2 regions of the Exiguobacterium sp. EF_C8 genome follow, and region 2 is predicted to be linked to the other one. Evidence: a T-box and tRNA genes for the amino acid it is inferred to sense, from the RefSeq annotation. Region 2 holds a T-box; the other holds one or more tRNA genes.

Region 1 (6,506 bases), 1.2 Mb from region 2:
TTGGGATTTTCCTTTTCGGTATTAAGTATATGGGAGATGGTCTCCAAAAAACAGCGGGAGACCGATTACGTTATATCCTCGATAAGTATACGACGAATCCACTATTAGGTATCTTAGCAGGTATCGTCGTCACGATATTGATTCAATCGTCATCCGGTACGACTGTCATCGTCGTCGGGCTCGTGAGTGCAGGTCTGATGAATTTACGACAAGCAATTGGTGTCGTCATGGGAGCGAACATCGGTACGACGATCACGGCCTTTATCATCGGGTTCAATGTTAAAGAAGCGGCACTTCCGGCAATCGCCATTGGTGCTTTCTTGATCTTCTTCTTCAATAAAGAACGTGTTCAGTATATCGGACAGATTTTCTTTGGTTTCGGTGCATTGTTTTACGGTCTCACATTGATGGGGGACGGGATGGCTCCGCTCGAATCAAGTGCCTGGTTCCGAGAGTTGACTGTCTCGATGTCGGATAACCCATTGCTTGGTGTATTCGTCGGAACTATCTTTACAGTTCTTGTTCAGTCGTCATCTGCGACGATTGGTATCTTACAGGAGTTGTATGCTGGTGACATGATCGATATCAAAGCGGCACTACCGGTCTTGTTCGGTGATAACATTGGAACAACGATTACGGCAGTACTTGCAGCACTTGGTGCGTCGATCGCAGCCAAACGGACAGCCGCCGCACACGTCATCTTCAATATCATCGGAACAATTTTGTTCTTGATCGCATTACCAGTGTTCTCAAGCTTCATCGCATGGATTACAGACGCGCTTGGTTTAGAACCGAAAATGCAAATTGCTTTTGCACACGGAACGTTCAATGTCGTCAACACATTGATTCAATGTTGGTTCATCGCACAAATCGCATGGCTCGTTCAAAAAATCGTACCAGGTACGGATACGACGATCGATTCAAAACCGCGTCATCTCGATCAAAACATCTTAAATCAATCTTCTGCGCTTGCCTTAAACCAAGCGAAACTTGAAGTTTTGCGTATGGGTGAATTCTCAAAAGACGCACTTGCAAAAGCACACCGTTACACGCAATCGCATGATAAAAAAGATGTTTCAGAATCCGAGCAGATTGAATATGCGATCAACTACCTGAATACAGAAGTGACGAGTTATCTTGTTAAAATAGCAGCACATGATTTATCAGAACGTGAATCAAACGATCATTCGTTATTGATGCACGCCGTCAATGACTTTGAGCGGATTGGTGATCATGTTGAGAATATCGTTGAATTAATCGACTTCCAGATCGTCAACCGGATTCAGTTCACCACATCTGCGAAGCGAGAGCTTGATGAGATGTATGTCCTGACACAAGAAATCGTCGCTTGTGCGATTCGCGCCGTCGAAGAAGACGATGTCACGCGGGCACGAAAAGTTCTTGAACTTGAAGGGAAACTTGATGCATTCGAACGTTCATTCCGTAAACAGCATGTACTTCGCGTGAATGCTGGTGAATGTACAGGACAAGCGGGAATGATCTTCGTCGACTTACTTTCAAACCTTGAACGAATCGGCGATCACGCTGTGAACATCACGGATCTCGTCCTTGAACAGCGGACAGCATTAATGAACTAAGCGTAGACTTATTTTAAAACAGCTGATTTCGAAAAAAATGAAATCAGCTGTTTATTTTTTTGAAATAGCATATTGACAAGTTTCGTCACATCTCGTAATCTAATAAGAGTAAGAAACATACATCATGGCGGTGTAGCTCAGCTGGCTAGAGCGTACGGTTCATACCCGTGAGGTCGTGGGTTCGACTCCCTCCGCCGCTACTATTACTTAAGGACCCTTAGCTCAGCTGGTTAGAGCTGACGGCTCATAACCGTCCGGTCGCAGGTTCGAGTCCTGCAGGGTCCATTTGGTTGAACGCTTCTCGTTGCAAACGGGAAGCGTTTATTTTTGTTCGCTCGGGGAATAGTAAAGGTATTGTAATAATATTCATACTATAGTAACTAAGGGAGAGCGAAGAGAGATGGAACGTAACCATACGATGATGCAGTTTTTCGAGTGGCATGTAGAGAATGATGGAAAGCACTGGCAACGTTTGAAAGAACGAGCGCCTGAATTGCGTGCTGCTGGCATCACGTCCGTGTGGATTCCACCAGCATCGAAAGGTCAGTCGGATGAAGATACAGGATACGGCATCTATGATGTCTATGACTTAGGCGAGTTCGATCAAAAAGGAACGGTCCGGACGAAATATGGCACAAAGGATGAACTGGTCGAAGCAATCGAAGTTGCCCATGAGAACGATATCGCTGTTTATGCGGATGTTGTCATGAACCATAAAGCTGCAGCAGACGAACTCGAAACGATTAAAGTAGTGGAAGTCAATCCAGAAGACCGATCGAAAGAAATTTCAGAAGAGTTTGAAATCGATGCGTGGACGAAGTTTACTTTCCCAGGTCGTAATGGAAAGTATTCGGATTTCGTCTGGACACACGAATTCTTCAATGGAACGGATTTTGACGCGCGCGAAGAAAAAACAGGGATCTTTAAGATTTCCGGAAATAATAAAGATTGGAACAACCAAGTAGATGATGAGTTCGGCAATTATGATTACCTCATGTTTGCAAACATCGACTACAATCATCCGACGGTACGGGAAGAAATGATCCGTTGGGGACACTGGTTCAAGGACACGATCGATTGCCAAGGCTTCCGTCTTGATGCAATCAAGCATATCAACTATGAATTTGTCCGTGAATTCGCGAAATCGATGATGGAAAGCAGCGAAGGCGATTTTTACATGGTCGGCGAGTTTTGGAAGTCAGATCTCGACGATTGCCGTCATTTCCTAGACAGTGTCGACTACACGATTGATTTGTTTGATGTTCCGCTTCATTATAAATTCCATGAAGCTTCCAAGCAGGGAGAAAAATTTGATTTAACGACATTGTTTGCGGATACGCTCGTCGAGTCGCATCCGACGAATGCCGTGACGTTCGTCGACAATCACGATTCACAGCCTGGCGAGTCGCTAGAATCATGGGTGGATGACTGGTTCAAGCAACATGCCTATGCATCGATCTTGTTACGTAAGGACGGATATCCATGTGTCTTTTACGGGGATTACTATGGCGTCCAAGGACCGACCCCTGTCGAAGGAAAAAAAGAGATGATCAATGCCCTGCTCTATACGCGCTATCATAAAGCATACGGAGAACAACAGGATTATCTTGATGACCCGCACTGTGTAGGCTGGGTTCGTCTTGGTGTCGATGAAATCGAGAACTCAGGTTGTGCCGTGTTGCTTTCGAACGCCGACATGTGCGAGAAACGCATGTTCGTCGGTGAAGAGCGTGCGGGTCAAGAATGGTTCGACTATACAAACCATCAAGATCATCCAGTCGTGATTGACGAAGAAGGATTTGGTGTCTTCCCGGTTCCGGGCGGAGGCGTCTCTGTTTTTGCTCCGCGAGAAGTCGAGTAAATCCGAGGGTCTTGACTTGCGTCAACACAGGTACTTTTGCTAGTCTTAAAGGGTATTGAAGTTTTCGAAAATAGCACAAAGGGGGACATGAACATGTCAAAATTTGAATTACCAGAACTCGGCTACGCTTATGATGCGCTTGAGCCACATATCGATGCTCGTACGATGGAGATTCACCACACGAAACACCACAACACGTATGTCACGAACGTGAATACGGCGCTTGAGGGTACAGAACATGAAGGAAAGTCACTTGAAGAACTTCTTCAAAACTTGGATGCTCTCCCAGCAAACATTCAAACTGCAGTCCGTAACAACGGTGGCGGTCACTGGAACCACTCATTCTTCTGGAAATTGTTGAAGAAGAACGATGGCGCTGCTCCAACAGGGGAACTTGCAACAGCAATCGACGAAGCATTCGGATCATTTGATGCATTCAAAGATGCGTTCGCAAAAGCAGCAACAACTCGTTTCGGTTCTGGCTGGGCTTGGTTGATCGTTGACGGTGGGAAATTGGCAGTCGTTTCGACTCCAAACCAAGATACACCAGTCATGGAAGGCAAAACGCCAATCCTTGGTCTTGATGTTTGGGAACATGCATACTATCTCAACTATCAAAACCGTCGTCCGGATTACATCAATGCATTCTTCAACGTCGTTGATTGGGACCACGTAGCGAAGCTTTACGCTGACGCGAAGTAATGGAAAGAAGCGTATCGTTCAATTGTGAACGATACGCTTTTTTTAATGCGGAAAATCATGGGATAGGTTGTTATGGAAAGTTTCCTTCTATATAATGAAACAAGATGACTTTTGAACGATAGGGGAGTACGCCATGGCTAAACGAATCACCGTACGAGGAAGACGGCGTAATCATCTGCCGCTTCGTCTGAATTTAATGTTCTTCGTCGTTTTTTTATTGTTTGCGATTTTGATTTTCCGTCTAGGAGTCGTTCAAATCGTCAATGGTGAAAAAATTTCGCGGGAAGTCCAAAAAACGGAGATGACTGCATCAAAGTATGAAGTACCACGCGGTAAGATTTATGACCGGGATGGTCGTCTACTTGTCGATACAATTTCTAAATACTCCATTGTATATCGTCGCGCACAATCGACGAAAGTAGATGAACGTATTGAAATCGCGCAGCGTCTCGCAGCAATCATTGATCTGCCTAAAAAAGACTGGAAAGTCACGGAACGTGACATCAAGGATTTTTGGGTCGCGACGAACACGGAAGAGTCGGATCGTCGTTACCAAGCAGCAGTGAAAAAGAAGTATCCTTCAACGGAAGCACAAAGTAAGCTTTCGATTGCGGAACAAGATCAAATCCGCCTGGATGCGATCACGAAAAAAGATATTGATTACGATGATAAGACGATGGAAGTCATTGCGATCAAACATAACATGGAAGTCGGTTATGCGCTTGATCCACAACTCGTCAAGCTCGGTGCGTCTGCAAAAGAGATGGCAATCATCGATGAAAATTTAGAAGATTTGAAAGGTGTATCGGTTGAACCGTTTTACGAACGCTCTTATCCGTATGAAGGAACACTTCGAAACATCTTCGGAAAGTACTCGAAGATTCCGGCAGAACAACAAGCGGAGTTCAAAGCAAAAGGATATAGTTTGAATGATCGTGTCGGGACTTCGTTCCTTGAGCAACAGTACGAAGATCTTCTGCGCGGGAAACCGGCATACGATGTGTACGAAACGTTTAATGGAGAACCGGTCGGTGATCCAAAACGTGAAGAAGGCGAGTCCGGGAAGGACCTCGTTCTAACCGTTGATGCGGAATACAATAAAAAAGTAGATCAAATCATGCAACAAGCGATCAAAATGGGTCGTGGCATGGGTAGTCGTTATTTAAAAGAAGGATATGCCGTCGTCATGAATCCACAAACTGGTGAGATTTTAGCGATGTCAGGTCAAAAGCTTGATCCTTCGACTGGGAAGTTCACGGATGTAGCGATTAATAATGTCTTGACGTCTCTTCAAATCGGTTCAACGATCAAGGGTGCGACAGTTGCGATGGGACTACAGGAAGGTGTCATTCGTCAAAACGAAGTCATCAACGATGCGCCGATCACAATCGGAGGTACAAAAAAAGGATCATATGTTAACATGGGACCGATTACGGATTTAACGGCGCTTGAGCGCTCGTCGAACGTCTATATGTTTAACATTGCGATGCGGATGGCGAAATATCCGAGCAATGGGATTGCTGGTGCGAGCGTGGATGGAGCAGCTGCCATCATGCAGAATTACTATAGTCAGTTCGGTCTTGGGGTGACGACAGGTGTTGATTTGCCTTACGAAGCAAAAGGTGTTCAAGGGACGCCAGACCGTGTCACGTTGTTGATGGACCGAGTCATTGGTCAGTACGATGCCTTTACGCCGCTTCAAGTCGCGCAGTACATTTCAACACTTGCGAACGGTGGTTATCGAGTTCAGCCTCACTTCTTAAAAGAAGTATTGGCGTCGAACTCGATTGAAAAGGGTACGAAAAAAGTCGATTACAGCTTTAAAACGAATTATCTGAACCGGATTGAAGTCAGTCAAGATAATATTGATCATGTCCGGGAAGGGTTGCACCGTGTTGTAAAAGGTGAGCGTGGTACAGCCAAAGTTATCGCACAAACTGGAATCGATGCTGCAGCAAAAACAGGTACTGCACAGGTCAGCGTCTATGGGGATGACGGAATCGCCTTACGTGACGGAAGCGGGCAACCGGTTCGTTCATTGAACTCGAATCTTGTCGGTTGGGCACCGTATGACAATCCAGAGATGGCGTGGGCCGTGTTCCTTCCTTATATGGAACAAGAGACTGTCAACTCGAAAATCGGTCATGATCTTGTCAAAGCGTACTTCAACGTAAAGGACGTACCGTGGCAGACTAAGCCAAATTAACTAGAAACTAAGCGAGGGTGAGCAATCACTCTCGTTTTTTTTGTTTGTATTGACCTTTTTTTGTAATGGATTTCGAATTGTAAACACTAAAAAACACGCCTTTACAATTCTTTTACGTTGGATTCATTTCGTTTTAATA
Region 2 (6,506 bases):
TTACGTGGACCATATTTCGGGTCACCGGCAAGCGGGAAACCGATATAACGCATGTGGACACGGATTTGGTGTGTCCGCCCTGTTTCGAGTTTACATTCCACGACTGTAAACCCTTCGTACCGATCGAGAACACGGAAATGGGTTACGGCAGTTTTTGAATTCTTATCCGTTACCGTCATCCGTTGACGATCGTTCTTATCGCGTCCGATCGGTGCTTCAATCGTTCCGAGCTCGTGCGGAATCTCACCGTGTACGAGCGCAATGTAGAGACGTTCCGTCGTTTTCTCTTTCAACTGATGCGCGAGTGATTCATGCGCTAAGTCGTTCTTAGCAACCATCAACAGACCAGACGTGTCCTTATCGATTCGGTGAACGATTCCTGGACGTTTGACACCATTAATGCCCGAGAGATCTTGACAATGATGTAATAAGGCATTGACGAGGGTCCCTGAGACATGACCTGCCGCTGGGTGGACGACCATTCCTTTTGGTTTGTTGACGACAATGACATCTGAGTCCTCGTAGACGACCTCAAGCGGGATATCTTCTGGTAAAATCTCAAGTTCTACCGCTTCCGGGATATGAACGGCAATCGATTCTGTTCCCGATAATTTATAGTTTGGTTTAACGACACGACCATCGACTTCGACGCGTCCCGCTTTCAACCATTCCTGTACTTGCGAACGCGACCATTCATTTTGTTCTGCGAGCCACTTATCAATGCGCCCTGTCGCTCCATCCGCTTGTACGGACCATGTTTCTACTTCATTCATTTATCCATCGTTCCTTTCTTAGTCAACCGTTCTTCGAACATGACGCTAATCAGCATCGTGATGACACCAAACGTCAAACAGACGTCTGCGACATTAAAGATCGGGAAATTATAGCCGAACGGGAAGAAGTGGAAGAAATCAACGACTTCTCCTCGAACCATTCGATCAATGAAATTTCCGATCGCACCACTAAGTAGTAGCGAGATACTCCAAGCAAATACCTTATTTTTCGTGCCTTCCTTGTAGAGGAAGTAAATCAATCCAATGACGACGATAATCGTGACGAAGAAGAAGAAACCGAATTTACCTTCGAGCATTCCCCATGCGGCGCCACGGTTCCGATACGAGTTGAGATAAAAGAAATCCGGAATGACTGTGATCGCTTGACCGATCGTCATATTTTGAACGACGATCCATTTCGTCAACTGGTCGATTCCAACGAGTAAAGCAGCAATCCCTAAGTAAAGCCACATCCTATTGTCCTCCGCATCCAAAAATAATGAGGGACGTCCTGCGAAGTCGCAGTCGCCCCTCCCTTTGTATCATTATAAAGAATTGACGACTTCAGTACAACGTGGGCAAAGCGTCGGATGAGCCGGATCTTGTCCGAGTTCTGTCGAATATGTCCAACAACGTTCACATTTTTCACCGTCAGCTTTTTGAACTGTAATACCAGTCGTCTCATACATCTTATTCGTTGTATCCACGAATTCGAGTTGTGAGACTTGGAGCAACTGCTCAAGATGATCAATCGTTTTAAGCAATGCTTTTGTTTCTTCCTTCGGTGCAAGCAAGAGTTTTGCTTCGAGTGTCTTACCGACGAGTTTCTCGACGCGTGCTTCCTCGAGTGCTTTTAAGACATCATCACGGAATGTCAGGAACGCGTTCCATTTCTCGATGAGAGCAAGTCCTTCTTCTGAGACTTCGACCGTTTCTGGAAGGTCCGTCAAGAAGATGCTCTTCGTCTCAACAGCTGGTACGAATTCCCATGCTTCGTCTGCCGTGTGTGGCAAGACAGGTGCCATCAATTGCAACAAGGCGACGACTGTATCATACATGACCGTCTGAACCGCACGACGCGATGTCGCGTCTGCTTTTTCGATATACAGGATATCTTTCGTGTAATCGAGGTAGAACGACGACAAATCAAGGACACAGAAGTTGTGGAGCAATTGATAGACCGACATGAAGTCGTACGCATCATAAGCCGCTTTTACTTTTCCAACAAGTTGGTCCAGTTTCGTACGCATGAAACGGTCTGACTCTGGTAAGTCTTCAAATGCGACTCGGTGCGTCGCAGGATCGAATTGATCCAAGTTTCCGAGAAGGAAACGAACCGTGTTCCGGATTTTACGATATGATTCTGAGACTTGTTTGAAGTTATCCATCGATGCCCGAACATCAGCTTGATAATCGACAGATGCCACCCACAAACGAAGGATCTCTGCTCCGAATTGTTGCATGACTTGGATTGGTGCAATCGTGTTACCAATCGATTTCGACATCTTGCGACCTTGACCATCCAGAACGAATCCGTGACTGACGACCGCTTTGTATGGTGCTTTCCCAGTCGTTGCGACGGCTGTCGATAGCGACGAGTTAAACCAACCACGGTATTGGTCAGAACCTTCAAGATAGAGATCCGCTGGACGTGTCAATTCAGGACGTGTCGCAAGGACACCGGCATGTGATGAACCAGAATCGAACCAGACATCCATGATGTCCGTTTCTTTTTTGAAGATACCGTTCGGACTTGCTGGATGTGTGAATCCTTCAGGAAGCAAGTCGACTGCTTCGCGCTCATACCAGACATTTGATCCGTGAGTTGCAAATAGATTCGCGATATGATCAATCGTTTCTGGTGTGACGATTTCCGTTCCATCTTCAGCGTAGAAGATTGGAAGTGGAACGCCCCAAGCACGTTGACGGGAGATGACCCAGTCGCCGCGGTCTTTGAACATGTTGTGGAGACGTGTTTCACCCCACTCTGGTACCCACTGGACGCCTTTGATCTCATCAAGGATTTCCGCACGGAAGTCTTTGATTGAAGCGAACCACTGTGGCGTTGCCCGGAAGATGACCGGTTTTTTCGTCCGCCAGTCGTGTGGATACGAGTGTTTGATGAATGACAGTTTTAAGAGAGCGCCTGCTTCTTCGAGTGCGAGACCGATTTCTTTGTTCGCATCTTCATAGAACATGCCTTCGAATCCAGGAGCTTCTGCCGTCATGACACCTTTATCGTCAACTGGGCAGAGAACGTCAAGCCCGTATGCTTGACCAATACGGAAGTCATCTTCCCCGTGTCCTGGAGCTGTATGAACGACACCCGTCGCTTCAGCTGTAACGTGGTCGCCAAGCATGACGAGTGATTCACGGTCATAAAGCGGATGTTTCGCTTTCACGTACTCGAAGTCCGCACCGTTGAAGACACGTCCAATTGTCGCGTCTTCCCATCCGAGCGCTTCGATGACTTCTGGAACAAGTGTTTCCGCTACGATATATCCTTTTCCTTGATACTCGATCCGCGCATACGTCAATTCCGCACTGACAGAGATTCCAAGGTTCGCTGGGATCGTCCATGGAGTGGTCGTCCAGATGACGAAATGATCCGTCGGCTCAAGGATGTTTTTTCCATCCATGACTTGGAATGCGACATAGATCGCAGCTGACCGTTTGTCTTGATATTCGATTTCTGCTTCAGCTAGTGCTGATTCAGAAGACGGTGACCAATAGACCGGCTTTTTCCCTTTATAGATATAGCCTTTGTTCGCCATATCCCCGAACAAACGAATTTGAGCTGCTTCAAATTCTGGTTGAAGCGTGATATATGGATTGTCATAGTCACCGAGAACACCGAGACGTTTGAATTGATCACGTTGGTGATCGACTTGTTCGAGCGCATATTTCGCACATAACTCACGGAATTCCGCGACCGTCATCGATTTGCGGTCAACACCTGCTTTTTGAAGTGCTGTCTCGATAGGCAAGCCATGTGTGTCCCAACCTGGTACGTAAGGGGACTGGAAGCCATTCATCGATTTGTAACGGACGATGATGTCTTTTAAGACTTTGTTTAATCCGTGACCCATGTGGATGTCACCGTTCGCATAAGGAGGACCATCGTGAAGAATGAACGTCGGTTTTCCAGCATTCTTTCCTTGGACCGCAGCATAGAGATTCATCTCTTCCCATCGTGCTTGCATATCCGGCTCACGTTTTGGCAAGTTGCCTCGCATTAAAAACTCCGTTTTCATCATCAATAAGGTTTCTTTGTAATCCATCTGACCATCTCTCACCTTTCGCTTTAAAAGTACAAAAAAAGCCAAGCTCATCCCTGAGATAGGGACGAGCTTGGCTGAACTCGCGGTACCACCCTACTAATCCTGCTCGTCTGTTCGACGACGCAGGACCGCTTAAGAACTCGCTAACGGGAGTGAACCGGCATGACTTACTGTTCGGAGAACGTTCAGTCATACACTCTAAGGGGATATCCCATCTCTTTCGTTGCTCGGGCTTCCACCATTTCCCGATTCGCTGTCAACTGTCCAAGATGCGACGTGTCCTTATCATTGATTTTATTTATACGACATCGTCGTCATTATACGCAACTGCTGGAACATCGTCAAGCGCTCCACGAGAAGAGAAATCAAATGCATCCCAGTCGTGGCTCGTCAATAATTCCATTTGAGCATCGATCAACACTTTGAAGCGATTGCGATAGAGCTCGATTTTCTTACGCATCTGTTCCACTTCGAAGTCCGTCCGTTGTGCCCGGCGTTGTGCCGCATCTTGCAATTGCTCTGCTTCGCGTTCTGCCTGTTTCAAGATCAAGCTTGCTTCTTTTGAAGCATTCGCTTTCACTTCTTCTGCCGCTTCCTGTGCGACAATAATCGATTTATTTAATGTTTCTTCCATCGAACTAAAGTAATCGACACGCGCTTGCATGTTTTGGATGACTTCCTGTTGTTGACGGTTCTCACGTAACAACAACTCAAAATCCTTGATGACCTGATCTAGGAATTCGTTCACTTCATCCTCGTCATAGCCGCGAAACTTTCGTGTGAACTCCTTATTATGAATATCGAGTGGCGTTAATGGCATGATGAATTCCTCCTCCGCATTTTTTTATCCTTTTAAAATACCGTATTGTAGTTTGATTCGATCCCGTTTCGTTGATCCGAGAATCGCAATCAGTTTAACGCGTCCCGTTCCACGTAAGGAAAGCAGATCCCCTTCTTCAAGCATGAAACTCACGTCATCGACTACCTTATAATTCACTTTACTTTCACCCTGTTTAATGAGCGTCTGTGCCTTTTGACGGGAGAAGCCGAGAATTTCACTGACGACCGTATCGAACCGAAGTGAGCTGACGAACCCGAGCGTCTCTTCCCACTCTTGTTCCTTCACTTTCAAGCGATCTTCTGCGTCTACGCGCGAAAGACGAATCTTCGTCTTACCTGCGCGTTCGACGTTTGCTTCGATATATGTCGCAACTTCGTCCGCGACAGCAAATTGCACTTGATCCTGGATGATGACGTCGCCGAACTTGGCACGTTTCAATCCGACGTTCAATAATGTACCGGTGACTTGACGATGAGATAGTTCAACGAATTTAGTAGGATAATGAATGCGATAAATGGAAATGTCAAAGTCATCCGCGTTGTATTCATAATAGTCTGGTGCGAGGATTGCTCGTTTACGTTCGGCGCCTTCGAAACCGCCCTCAAAAAAGAGGACGCATTTCGAACCGACGAGTTCTTGTGTGATTTGCTGTTCACGAGGGTCTAGAAAATCCGTTAATTTAAACGTATACGTCGCTTCCACGTGATCAATCCAGTTCAAGACCGAATCGACGAATTCCCGCTCGCTTCCACGATAATGATCATATACACTCATACGAAGAAGATAGCTCGGATACCGGATTGTGCCAAGTTCAAGACGAGAAAGGCAACAATCGGCGAGATATCTAGCATGCCTCCGATAGGCGGGATAATACGACGGAAGGGTGCTAGGAATGGCTCGACCAACATCGCGAGCACTTGTCCGAATTTCGAATCACGGGCATTCGGGAACCAAGATAGCAGAATGTACACAATCATGACATAACTATAATATTGTAATAACGTACTTAATGTACGACCAATCGCGTACATCACTTGTGAATCCATACTTACCACCCCTTATGATTAATATCATCTTCTCCTAGAAGATTCGAGATGCTACCAGCCAACTCGACATTGTTTGGAACACAGAGGAGGGTATTCTGACTGATCGTCGTGATCGTTCCATCGAGAGCGAAAACGACACCAGATAAGAAGTTGATCATCTGTCGTGATTGATCTTTTGACATACGTTGCATATTGACGATGACAGCACGGTTCTGACGAAGATGTTCACCAATCTCTTGGGCTTCGTTAAAGACACGTGGTTCACTCAAGATGACCTGCGATTTCGTTTTTTTCGTCGCATGTAGCGGCACGATATTCGATTGTCTCACGCTGTCCTCCTTTTGAGTAACACTTGGGGTAGATTCCTCGTAATACTCTTCGTACTCTTGTTGTGAAGCACCTCTACCTTTATTTATTGTAGCATCATTTTCATATTCGAGTTCATCTAAATCATCGCTGTTGCCGAGAAATAGATTTTGCATTTTTGATTTGAAACCCATATCCATTCTCCCTTCTTCTCGTTTAGGTGTGAACGAGCGTCGTCCCGACTCGGACGAACGTCGCC

The links. The T-box of region 2 lies ahead of ileS (isoleucine--tRNA ligase). A T-box ahead of a tRNA ligase gene usually reads a tRNA of that ligase, here a tRNA-Ile.
Region 1: it encodes a tRNA-Ile, which carries the amino acid that the T-box ahead of ileS (isoleucine--tRNA ligase) is inferred to sense. The anticodon was not compared.

Annotation. Positions count from the first base shown of each region.
Region 1 covers NZ_CM143264.1:913,280-919,785, forward strand. The annotation lists gene ACY2IG_RS04710 (Na/Pi cotransporter family protein) at 1-1,598, shown strand, start outside; tRNA gene ACY2IG_RS04715 (tRNA-Met) at 1,725-1,798, shown strand; tRNA gene ACY2IG_RS04720 (tRNA-Ile) at 1,810-1,883, shown strand; gene ACY2IG_RS04725 (alpha-amylase) at 1,999-3,459, shown strand; gene ACY2IG_RS04730 (superoxide dismutase) at 3,553-4,161, shown strand; gene ACY2IG_RS04735 (peptidoglycan D,D-transpeptidase FtsI family protein) at 4,295-6,367, shown strand.
Region 2 covers NZ_CM143264.1:2,103,467-2,109,972, forward strand. The annotation lists gene ACY2IG_RS11320 (RluA family pseudouridine synthase) at 1-773, opposite strand, end outside; gene lspA (signal peptidase II) at 770-1,246, opposite strand; gene ileS (isoleucine--tRNA ligase) at 1,319-4,054, opposite strand; T-box leader at 4,112-4,352, opposite strand; gene ACY2IG_RS11335 (DivIVA domain-containing protein) at 4,353-4,874, opposite strand; gene ACY2IG_RS11340 (YlmH family RNA-binding protein) at 4,899-5,669, opposite strand; gene ACY2IG_RS11345 (YggT family protein) at 5,666-5,941, opposite strand; gene ACY2IG_RS11350 (cell division protein SepF) at 5,944-6,423, opposite strand; gene ACY2IG_RS11355 (YggS family pyridoxal phosphate-dependent enzyme) at 6,464-6,506, opposite strand, start outside.